2 regions of the Blautia sp. HA8986 genome follow, and region 1 is predicted to be linked to the other one. Evidence: riboswitches for the same ligand, from Rfam matches in the RefSeq annotation. Region 1 holds a riboswitch; the other holds the start of a gene.
The links. Region 1 has a riboswitch for FMN ahead of AC04Q4_RS10275 (ECF transporter S component). Riboswitches for the same ligand answer to the same signal wherever they lie in the genome.

Region 1 (6,159 bases):
CTACTTTGGAGATTCTTGAGAAGTTCAAAGAACGAGGCGGTCGTGTGATCTTCGCAGGCCAGCTTCCGAAATATGCAGATGCCTATCCGTCAGACAGAGGTGCGAAGCTGGCAGATAAGTGTGAGACTGTGGCATTCAGCAAGTACCGTCTGCTGGAAGCTGTGAAAGGCGCAAGAGATATCGAGGTACTTGAGGATGATGGTAAACCTTCCACAAACCTGATCTACCAGATGAGAGAAGAGGGAGAAAACCGCTGGTTGTTCCTGTGCCATGTAAACCGCACAGAGAAGATTTCCGATGCCTGCATCGTGATCAATGAACTGCAGGAGCGCAAGAAAAACCAGGATCTTCCAAGAGAAGAAAAGCTTCGTATCCGTATCCGCGGAGCATGGAAGATAACGGTGTACGATGCCATGACCGGTGAAATCTATCCGGTAAATGCAGAGTACCATAAAGGGGACACTGTTGTGAAACGGAGTATGTTTGACCATGACAGTCTTCTTCTCTGGCTGGAGCCTGCTGGTACAGGAGAAGAGAATAGTGAGTTTGGTTCGGCGTGTGAGGCAAAGAAGTGCAGCTGTGCACTGGATATTTCCGACCAGGTGGAGATCGTCCGCAGTGAGCCGAATGTAAGCATCCTGGATCTTGCTGAGTATGCGTTTGACGGCGGTGAGTGGCAGGATGAGGATGAAATCCTCCGTATTGATAACCGTTTCCGTGAAAAACTGGGATATCCGCTCCGTATGGAGGCTTTTGCGCAGCCATGGACCAACGATAAGGTAGAAGGCTTTGAACACACTCTGGCTTTACGGTTCCATATCAATACCGAAACAGTATTAAAGGGAACATTCCTTGCAATGGAAAATGATGAGAAGACAAAGATATTCCTGGATGAAAAGCCAGTGGAAAACAAGGCTGACGGATGGTATGTGGATCACTGCATCCGCAAGATACTGATGCCGGATATGGAAGCAGGAGAGCATGAGCTGATCGTGGAGATTCCGTATAATTCCAAAGTAAATATCGAGGCCATGTTCCTTCTTGGAGAATTCTCAGTAAAAGTTGTGGGAAGAGATCAGATACTTGGCGAAGTGAGCCACAAAGCAGCTTTCAGTGATCTTACCAGCCAGGGCTATCCGTTCTACGGTGGAAATGTGACCTATCAGATTCCGTTTGTAAGCAACGGCGGCGAAGTAAGTGTCCGTGAAAACTTATTCCGTGCACCTGTAATAAAAGCATCTGTTGACGGAAAAGAGGCAGGGTATATCGCATTTTCACCATATGAGGTATCTCTTGGCAAACTGCCGGCGGGAGAACATATGCTTGAACTGACTGTATTCGGAAACAGGGTAAACACCTTCGGCACTCTGCATAACTGTGACCAGAAAGAAGACTGGTACGGACCGAATGCCTGGAGAACAACAGGTGATCTGTGGGCATATGAATATCAGATAAAGCCAACCGGACTTCTGAAAGCACCGGTACTTATGGAGAGGTAAGACGCGAAGACAGCAAAATTAAAGGTTGTAATTACAGAAAGTGAGAGTTATAATAAATTCACAAAAGAAAATTTCTTCGGGGCAGGGTGTAATTCCCTACCGGCGGTATAGTCCGCGACCCGCTTCGGCGGCTGATCTGGTGAGATTCCGGAACCGACAGTAAAGTCTGGATGAGAGAAGAACGCGCAGTATTTTATAAACGTGCTCAGTGCCCCGGGAAGAAGTTCCCGGGGTTTTCTATGTTTGGGAGAATTATTCAGGAAATTCTCGCGACATGATTTTGGCAGAAATTTTCTTTGGAATATTTCGAAAGAAGGAGAGAGAATTATGAGTGAACAGGTATTGCAGAGAGGAAACGCCATGGAAAGGAGCAGGACAAGGACAATCGCGCAGGTAGCCATGCTTGGTGCTGTTGCAGGTGTGCTGATGAATCTGGAATTTCCGATCCCGTTTCTTGCACCGTCTTTTTATCAGCTTGACTTTTCCGAGGTTCCGGTTATGGTAGGAACTTTTGCCATGGGTCCTGTAGCAGGTATTCTGATCGAGCTTGTGAAGATCCTCGTGCATCTTGTGACCAAGGGAACTATGACAGCCGGTGTCGGTGATGTTGCAAACTTCCTGTTTGGATGTGCCTATGTGGTACCGGCAGGACTGATTTACCGTTTTCATCATAAGAAGAGCAGAGTACATGCAGTTGCAGGTATGGCAGTTGGAACTGTTCTGACAGCGATCCTTGCATGTTTCATCAATGCGTTCGTACTGCTCCCGGCTTACGGTAAAGCTTTTGGAATGCCGATCGAGACTTTTATCCAGATGGGAAGCGCAGTACACAGCTCAGTAAACGGACTGCTTACATTTGCACTGCTGATCATTGCACCGTTTAATATTTTTAAATATGCAGTGACATCCCTGATCGTGTTTGTAATTTATAAGAAAATCCGTGTTGTGCTGAAAGGTGACTGATTTAAGCGCAAAAGACATATTACGGATTTTAACATAGAAATGCCATGTAACATGCAGCTGTTTGAGGCAGCGGCCGTTACATGGCATTTCTGTTTTGGTCAGTAGGTATTTTTTGTTTGAACGCAGATAAGCATTCCCCCGCTTCAAGTGCGCGGAGCACTAAGCGGCGGGTGAGGGGGGATGCTTATGTCAGTGGGAGTTGAAAGCTTCCACTGACAGATCGCGAAGCGACTGCGTTCATGAGCAAGTAGCGAAGCGGATTGCGAATGTCCGCTTTACTTTCTAAATTTCCTGGTCGGATTCCATGGATTTCATAATTCCAAGTTCCTTTCTTGCAAAAACAACTGCAAGCACGAAAGCAGAAGTATCTGCAATCGGTCCTGCATACATGACACCGTCAATTCCAAGAAAGAGCGGGAAGATCACGATCAGCGGCAGCAGGAAAAGTACCTGTCTTGTAAGGGACATGATGATACCAAGCTTTGCCTTGCCGATAGAGGTGAAAAATCCGGCAGACATAGGCTGTATCCCATTGGCAAAAGTCATCAGCATAAAGATTCGGAGATATTTTTCCGCAAACTGAAAATACAGATCGTTTCCGTTTCCGAAGATGCCCACGATCTGATGTGGGAAGAACTGGAAGCAGATAAAAAATATCATAGCGATAATGGTGCAAAGTGTTACGGAACAGCGGTAAGTCTGACGCACACGGCTGTATTTCTCGGCTCCGTAATTAAAGCCCCAGATGGGCTGGGAACCCTGGGAGATTCCGATGCAGATAGCCATAAATACCTGGTTGACTTTTGAGATGATGCCTGCGCAGGCAATAGGGATATCACTTCCGTAAACAGATTCTGCTCCGTAGTGGCGGAGAATATTGTTCATAACGATCTGTACCACAGCAATGGCAATCTGGTTGATGCAGGAGGCCATTCCGAGGGAAAAGATCGCAGACAGGTTGGGAAACCGCGGGATCAGCATGGAACGGTCAAGATACATTTTTCGGAGTCTGGTGAAATAAAAGATCACCAGAATTCCGGAAACGACCTGCCCTGTGACTGTTGCCCAGGCTGCGCCTTTGATCCCCCAGCCGAATCCGAAGATAAAAAGCGGATCCAGGATGGTGTTGATAATGGCTCCGATCAATGTGCAGGTCATGGAATAAGTCGGGCTTCTGTCTGCACGGATCAGGTGATTGCCGCCAATGGAAAGCACATAAAAAGGAAGTCCGATGGCAGTGATTCCCATGTAGTCAATGGCGTATGGCATAACGTCCGGTGTTCCGCCGAAGAGGTGAAGCAGTGGTTTCAGGAACAAAAGTACGATCACTGCGATCACAGTGCCGAAGATTGCAAGGGAAGAAAGTCCGGTTCCTGCGATGGAGCTGGCCTTTTTTTCCCGGCCTGCACCCATTTCCAGGTTATAGTTGGACGCACTTCCGATTCCCAGGAGAAGAGCGGCTGCAGTGGAAATGATGGTTACCGGAAATGCAATGTTGGTGGCTGCATTTCCAAGCATTCCCACTCCCTGACCGATAAAGATCTGGTCAACTATGTTGTAAAATGCACTGACCAGCATACTGATCACTGCAGGAATGGCGAATCTGGCGATCAGGCTGCCTACTGGTGCAGCTCCCAGAGGATTTTCATCCTGGGAGACAGTTGTTTGATTGTTCAATGTTTTTCCTTCTTTCTGAATAATGATTGATTATAGCATTTTTTGCGATTTGGTGAAAGCATAAAAATTGACCTTTTGTGTGGGATGGACTACAATGTGTTTATGAGGCTATGTTGTAAAAGAGAATATTTTGGAAGGAGTTTTTCTGAGATGGGTAAGATCAACAGTGTAAAAAAACTTACAGATAATAAATTCGTGAATCTTTACGGAGTGGATGCAACCAGTGTTCACAATACACCGGTTTCGTATTTTGTGGCTTCCAGAGCGAAGGATGTGGAAGAGATGAAGCTTTCCACAGGGGAAAATAATCCGGATGGTGTGATTATTTACAGTGTTTATGGAGAGAAGCATGACAAGGTAGTTCTGATCCGTCAGTATCGTTATACTATCGGCGGGTATATTTATGAGTTTCCGGCAGGTCTGGTGGAACCTGGGGAAGATTTTCATGAGGGCGCAGCCAGAGAGCTTTACGAGGAGACAGGCCTGAAGCTTGAGCCGATCAAGGTTGCAGAAGCTTTTGAGAAGCCGTATTTCACAACCATCGGAATGACAGATGAATCCTGCGCAACCGTCTATGGCTACGCCAGTGGCGAGATTAGCGCAGCAGCCCAGGAAGACAGCGAAGAAATCGAAGTTATCATCGCCGACAGAGATGAAGTACGAAGAATCCTGAAGGAAGAAAGAGTGGCTATTATGTGCGCATATATGCTTATGCACTTTTTGAAAGATGAAGAGCCGTTTGATTTTCTGAAGGAGATCTGAGAAAAATTTCAGGGGAATCTGCCATGTGCAGATTCCCCTGTCTGTTACTTACAGTTCCACGATCATTCCTGTGTCTTTATTATATTTACAGTATTTACCATTCTCAGAGATGAAAGGCTGATAGGTATCTGTGCGGTTATCTTTGACATATACGATTCCTGTAGCGATCATCTCTACCAGTGAGAAACGTTTACTGAGGCTGGAGATCCAGCGGTAGGTCTTCTGGTTGCCATCATCTGCCATGATAAGGTTGTAGCCGCCCGGACAGGACTCCAGGGAGAAGTAGATCTTCTGCGCTCTGAAGGATACTGCAAATACCTGGCCTGTAATGTAATCAGAGAAATTATCCTCCACAAATTTACGGAAAGACTGAAGATCATAGGTAACACCTGTGGTTTCATCTGTGAGCTTATCTCCGCGTTCAATACGGGCTTTCAACAGTTTCAGAACTTCGATCGTCCAGTTGATAAAGGAAATGCTGCTGTAGCTCATGCTCTCCTGCAGCTGATCTACCAGCTTCTTAGAAAGGACATTGGATCTTGACGCTTCATTAAAAAGTTCTTCGTTCATAATATTCCCTCCAGAATTTTATTTCCATGTAGGATTTTTTGTACTTTTTTGTATCTTTTATTATAAATCTGGATTATACATAAAGCAATAAAAAACATATAAAATGACAATATTATGAACCGCCGGGAATGATATTTCCGAAATAGATCGGAAACAGAGGGTCATTGATCCATTCCTGGTATTCATACTGTTTTACAAAACGATCCGGATGACCGCCCCTGATAGTTTCCATAAAGTTTTCACGAATTGTAAGCATAAGAAACGCCTCCTTTATTTATGTCCATATGTATACAAGGTTTCAAACATTGCTTCCAGGTTTTCACGTTTGGCATTATCAATACAGCCATTTGTGTCAAAAATATATCCGCCGCCAGGTGCACAGATATCGATCAGCTTCTTTGTTTCATCAATAACCTGCTGTTTTGTGCCATGCTCCAGAATATAGATCGGAAGATTGCCTGAGATTGCAGCAGTACCGCCGAGGATTTTTTTGGCACGTTCCATATCTGCAGTCTCAAAATGGTAGATGACCTTGCCTTTAGGTATATCAGCCAGCTGTTCCAGACGGGTATTGTAGCGGCCTTCTGTGTAAATATACGGAGTAACACCCATATCGATCAGGGCAAGCATACATTTTTTGAGAGGTTTCCAGTAGATACGCTCATACTGTTCCGGACTCATGAAACCA
Region 2 (6,159 bases), 1.1 Mb from region 1:
ACACCACATTCTTTCAGCCCGGCAAGTCTCATAAGATCTGTCGTTGCCTCTGTATGGCCATTCCGTACCAGAACCCCGCCTTTTCTGGAAATAAGTGGAAATACATGTCCTGGTCTTCTGAAATCCTCCGGTTTCGACTCATCATCCACACACTTCATAATGGTATAGGAGCGCTCTGCTGCTGAGATACCGGTCGTTGTATCTGCGTGATCCACTGCCACGGTAAATGCTGTACTGTGATTGTCCGTATTTTCAGCAACCATCGGTGGAAAATTCAATCTCGCTGCAAGTTCCGCACTCATCGGTGTACAGATAAGACCCTTTGCATAGGTCGCCATGAAATTAATATTTTCCCTGGTCGCAAACTCTGCCGCACATATCAGATCTCCCTCATTTTCTCTGTCCGGATCATCTGTGACCAGAACTATTTTACCTTTCTTAAGATCCCTAAGTGCCTCTTCAATTGTGTTGTACTGATAGTTTTGTGACATACTGTATATCCTCCTGTTCTAAAATCCGAATTCTTCAAGAAACTCCATCGTAATTCCGGATTCTTTTTTCTCTTCTTCGTTTTTTTTGATGCCAAGCAGTTTTTCTACGTATTTTCCGATCACATCATTTTCCAGATTAACCAGATCCCCCGGCATTTTTTCCAAAAGAGTTGTTTCTTCTCCTGTATGTGGAATGACCGAAACCTGAAAACCAGCTTCATCAATCCTTGCAACTGTCAGGCTGATCCCATCAATGCAGATTGATCCTTTTTCCACGATCAGATGCAAAATCTGTGGTGATGTCTCAATCGATACCCAGATGGCATTTTCTTCCCGGAGCATGGAACGTATCACACCAGTCCCATCAATATGGCCACTTACTATGTGTCCCCCGAACCTGCCATCTGCAGCCATTGCACGTTCCAGGTTTACCTGGCTTCCGGTTTTGCAGCTGCCAAGACTGCTTCTTCTGATCGTCTCTGCCATCACATCGGCGGTAAATCCGTCCGGCTGGATCGACGTAACTGTCAGACACACGCCATTCACGGCAATGCTGTCACCGATTCTTGTGCCTTCCAGTACCTTCCTGGCTTTCACTGCCAGGATCCCTGATTCCCCTGTCAGCTGTATATAACGGACTTTTCCTTTCTCTTCTACGATTCCTGTAAACATAATTCCTCCTGTTTTTTCTCACACACCTGACATCTTATCCGGATGTCCTCACCGATCTGACAGATATCTGTATATCTCAGTTCCACTGCTTCAGACGGCAGTTCAACTCCAATACCTTCTACCGGTGTCTTCCCAGCCACACCGCCAAACAGCTTTGGTGCCACAAAAGCCTGTACCTCCTTTACAATTCCGGCTCGCAGTGCACTGTCATTTAACGTACCGCCTCCCTCCAGGAGGATGCTGTCAATACCTCTGTTTCCAAGATCTGTCATCAGCTTCTTAAGGTCTATCTGATTCTTTTCATCGGGACAGTAAATGGTCTCAACTCCCATGGTATGTAATATTTTTATTTTTTCTTCTGTATTTTTCTGATCTGCATAAGCCACGATCGTCCGGTACTTTTCCGCACTTTTTACGATCTGACTGTCCGGCCGGATCCTGAGCTTACTGTCGCACACAATCCTGACAGGACTTTTCCAGCCTTCTACCCGGACGTTTAACATCGGATCATCTGCAAGCACAGTTCCAATGCCTGCCATGATCCCCATGTACTGATGCCGCATATGCTGTACTTCTTTTCGTGCAGCTTCTCCGGTGATCCATTTTGATGCCCCTGTCTTCGTTGCGATCTTCCCATCCAGTGTCATGGCATACTTCATCACTACATACGGAGTCTTCGTAGTAATATAATGGAAAAACACCGGGTTCAGCTGATCACATTCTTCTCTCATAAAATCTTCAACTACTGTTACACCGGCTTCCCTTAACATCTGTACACCTTTTCCTGCCACTTTCGGATTCGGATCTCTGGAACCGATCACCACTTTTCTGATCTTCTGTTCAATGATCGCTTCCGTACATGGAGGTGTTTTACCATGATGACAGCAAGGCTCCAGCGTAACATAAATCACCGCACCTTCTGCTGATTCTGTAAGAGAAGCAATTGCATTACGTTCCGCGTGAAGTTCTCCATACTTTTTATGATAGCCTTCCCCAATGATCTTTCCGTCTTTTACGATCACTGCCCCTACCATCGGATTGGGATTCGTCCAGCCTTCTCCTTTTTTGGCCAGCTGAATCGCCCGAAGCATATATTCCTGATCCGTCATTTCTATTCCTTCTTTCTTATTCCTGTTGTTTGCCTGGTATTTCGAAAACGATGTACCAGATACAAAAAAAGCCTGCAGAAATATCTGCAGGGTGGAATTAATCTGTTACATATGATCGATAAATGAATGTCTGATTATTTCCTACATAAAAAGCTCTGAAATGGATCACCATCTCAGAGCTCTGATACTACATTCATTCATACAAAAATCAACTGTACTATCATCTTCTTCCATCCAGACTGTACTGTCGGCCCCGGAATCTCACCGGATCATACCTTTCGGCTCGCGGGCTTTACCGCCGGTAGGGAATCTCACCCTGCCCTGAAGATATCTTTTTGTTCATTTTAATACTTTATCTATTATTTGTAAAGCAGAATTTTTATTTTACGCATTTCACATTTTCTCGGGAGTTTGACAGTTGAATAATCAAAACTCACTACAATCCTTCTACAAACTCAACTGCATTTTTTATATCTTCTTCATCAGGGTGCCCTTTTGCAATACCACCTACCAGTTTAAATGGACCAAATGTGTCATAGCCCTTGCATCCGAATTTTCCTATCACTTTAGAATGCTTCTTGTCCAAAATCTGCTCTATGGATTTATAATTCGCACTACCACCATAAGTACAAATCAGAAATATCTTTTTGTCGTTCGGTAAGTTTTTCTCTGCAAAACCCAACATTGACTGATGAAATTTCGAAAAATAGATTCCTGATGCAAACCCAATCATATCATAACTGCTCAGATCTGCATCTGGCTGGTTTACAGCATCAATCAAATCGACCTGGCACTCTTCTGCTATGCTTTTTACTAATTTCTCTGTATTTCCATGATGTACAGATGCATATACGATTGCTTTTCTCATTTGTTTTCCTTTCCAGTTCTTCCCACACCTGTTCATAGACCTCTGTCAGATAACTGACCGCAGACCTGTAGATATCCAGTATCTGTCGGATCGGAATATTCTGTTTTCGTAATTCTACGCTATAACCGGATGTAATCTTCATAGATATTTCTCTGCTATTGTTTCGATAATGCCCACTACCGGACACGCATCTGCATCTACAAATATCTGCACTAGTGTCTCTCCATTTCTTTTTGAATCCATGTCATAATTACATCTACTAGATATTCCTGCTGCACTTGACTTAGTTCCTTTCCCGGTTGCATTTTATGCCACTTACGGATACACTCTCTGCAACATGTTGCCGTTGCATGTTGTGCAATAAATACCGGATGACCACGCATTGGTGTCTGCTTGCCATCATTTGCTATATATGCCGGAGCTTCTCTCTTTGCGATAAAGTCCTTTGCATGTTGTCTGATTGTATCCAGTCCTTTTTCATTTATGTAGTCAATATCTTTCTGTTTCAGATGGAAACTGCTTCGGAACTTGGAATTATCCAGTCGCTCAAATAACTGCTTGTACCATTCATCCTTCGTCATATCATCACCATAAATCGTATTGTTTCATAGTTTCTGCATTTCGATATTCATGTTTCTCATAATATCCTATCAACTTCCCATCATCTCTGAGTGCCACCATATAAACATCTTTATTCTGTTTTTCATTGTGAAAAGTATAAACGATATTATGACTTTCATCAACTGCAAACCAGTCCACTACCTGCTGTATTTTATCTCTTGATTCCGGATTATGACACTCTAACAAACTTCTTCCAATAAGTTTATCGCCATCTCCCTTCGCATTGCTGATAACAACTGCCGGATTCATGTAAATAATCTCATGCTTAAGATTGCATATAACAACGGATGCCCTGTCCTGATCAACAATACTTTTCGCCATTTTTGTTGCCCTTAGAACTTCACTTCTTCCGGTTCATGTGTAAATGATGAAAATGTAGCTGTCGCATTCTTAAAATAAAATACCTCTGTATTTCCATCATCTGCTGAGTACATATTCTGTAAAGATGGATAAGCATCAAGCATAGACTGTCTTGCTTCTCTTCTATCATCTTCTACAAGTTCTCCTGCTACACGAAGCCACTCTCCATTCTTAAATGCACAGATTTCCACCTTTGGATTTGCATGAATCTGTTTTGAAACATCTTTCACCTTTCCGGTCTGAATATACAGTTTTCCTTCAAAAATATGTGCTGTTCCAAAAGGTCTTACCCTTGGCTGGTCTCCTTCCATTGTTGCCAAATAATATGTCTCTGCTTCTTTTAAAAAATTTACTACTCGTTCCATGGTATAAGCCTCCTGTTATTAAAATCTGTCAATAATAGAATTATACCACTATTTCCACTTTTCACCAAACACAATACCATAGATTTTCTCAGACATAAGCTATTGTCCAGACTACAGTAACTGTAATCTTTTATTATCAGCTTCAAACTCGGGAGTTTGACAGTTGAATAATTAAAAATCACCCTGCAGGCCTTATAAAACCTGCATTTTTTATGTCAAATTTTACGTTTTTATATGTACTTGTTTATAATAGTGTGGTGTAATAAAAGAAAAAAGGATTTATTTATCATGTATATCGCAATCACAGGCAGTAAAAATAATAAAGATGTATATATTTATCGTTCTTTCCGCAAAGAAAACGGAAAATCCTCTTCATGTATTTATAAAAAACTTGGGAAGTACAATGCCCTTCTTGAACAGTTTGATGGGAATGAATACAAGTTGATGGTGTGGGCAAAGGAACAGGCGGCAAAAGAAACAGAACTTTATAAGCAGCATACCGGAAAAGTGTCTGTAGAGTTCTCCAAAGCGGCAACTTTTATACAGCAGACCAGATATTGGAAACATTACGCTCTATGCAAATGACTCTGCTGAACACAGCGAGCGGATATATCCCCTCTTATACAAGAACCGAACTAACCGATGCCTTACATAAAATATTTGATTTTAGAACGGATCATGAATTCATTACTAAAGCAGATATGCGGACCCTCATCAAGAATACAAAACAGATAAAATCAAAGCAAGGATAATATAGTACATATCGCTGCAAAAAGAAAAACGGCCACAACACCCATATTTACTGGGTTTGTAGCCGTTTTGTCACCTTACAACTGTCAAAGATGGGATCTTAACACAAACGCAAAGGCAGAACAACCAATTGCCGGAATCATCAGAATGATTGTTACTTTACCGTAAATCTGCAAAACTGCGCACAGCCTGTACTCTGTTTCTGTTCAGAGTGTACATACATTCCCACTGTACAGCCGGTAAAACCGCCTGACGCTTCTGTACACATATGGCTGATATCCACCTCCCTGATTATACATTGTGATTTTTCTTCCGCCTCAGGCCGAATCAGCCATACCTGTGCCAGGCTTTGGTCTACGCTCAATCTCAGGGTCTGCATACCTCTTTTCTCTGTTTTCTTTTCTGCAAGTATCTTCTCTGTTCCATTGATACATACTGTGACATAGATATAGCCGTCTGCCCCCACTTCTCCATATTCTGCCAGAAGATAATTCTGAGAATTCTGAAGATAGGCAATTCCGGCTCTGTCACCTTTTTCTCCTGCTTTTAACAAAAACTCCGTCTCTGCCTGAAATCTATGGTGCTTTTGTCTCACCGCAACATACGAAGGACTCCCATTATCCCCAATTGCCACAGCTTTTGCAGGAAGTTTTAAACATTCTTCCTGTTCATCTATTGTATAAGCATTCGGCTGGGGATTTCTGAGCATCATAAAATCCGGTGGAAGCTTTTTATCTGTCATATTTTTGAAACTGTAATTTCTGACTTCATTCAGTTCTCCGGGCATAGAGTTATCCTTCTCACCAGGCAGACAGATTTCCTTTTCCAGCATTCCTACTCCCGGGTTTACCACCGGCCAGTCATCCTCCCACTCTACCTTTGCCAGAAAAGTCTCTCTTCCCAGAAATGTCTTTCCGTCCACA

Region 2: linked by a shared signal. The riboswitch ahead of ribD (bifunctional diaminohydroxyphosphoribosylaminopyrimidine deaminase/5-amino-6-(5-phosphoribosylamino)uracil reductase RibD) and the one ahead of AC04Q4_RS10275 (ECF transporter S component) in region 1 are both predicted to bind FMN.

What each region holds. Positions count from the first base shown of each region.
Region 1 covers NZ_JBWLUQ010000001.1:2,184,572-2,190,730, reverse strand. The annotation lists gene AC04Q4_RS10280 (glycosyl hydrolase) at 1-1,499, shown strand, start outside; FMN riboswitch at 1,568-1,685, shown strand; gene AC04Q4_RS10275 (ECF transporter S component) at 1,827-2,462, shown strand; gene AC04Q4_RS10270 (MATE family efflux transporter) at 2,745-4,139, opposite strand; gene AC04Q4_RS10265 (NUDIX hydrolase) at 4,290-4,901, shown strand; gene AC04Q4_RS10260 (hypothetical protein) at 4,950-5,471, opposite strand; gene AC04Q4_RS10255 (hypothetical protein) at 5,584-5,727, opposite strand; gene AC04Q4_RS10250 (uroporphyrinogen decarboxylase family protein) at 5,742-6,159, opposite strand, start outside.
Region 2 covers NZ_JBWLUQ010000001.1:1,111,925-1,118,083, forward strand. The annotation lists gene AC04Q4_RS05090 (bifunctional 3,4-dihydroxy-2-butanone-4-phosphate synthase/GTP cyclohydrolase II) at 1-491, opposite strand, end outside; gene ribE (riboflavin synthase) at 510-1,163, opposite strand; gene ribD (bifunctional diaminohydroxyphosphoribosylaminopyrimidine deaminase/5-amino-6-(5-phosphoribosylamino)uracil reductase RibD) at 1,145-2,272, opposite strand; FMN riboswitch at 2,491-2,605, opposite strand; gene AC04Q4_RS05105 (flavodoxin family protein) at 2,709-3,140, opposite strand; gene AC04Q4_RS05110 (DUF4186 domain-containing protein) at 3,353-3,721, opposite strand; gene AC04Q4_RS05115 (PAS domain-containing protein) at 3,726-4,082, opposite strand; gene AC04Q4_RS05120 (pyridoxamine 5'-phosphate oxidase family protein) at 4,094-4,486, opposite strand; partial or broken gene AC04Q4_RS05125 (IS1634 family transposase) at 4,775-5,020, shown strand; gene AC04Q4_RS05130 (glycoside hydrolase family 43 protein) at 5,391-6,159, opposite strand, start outside.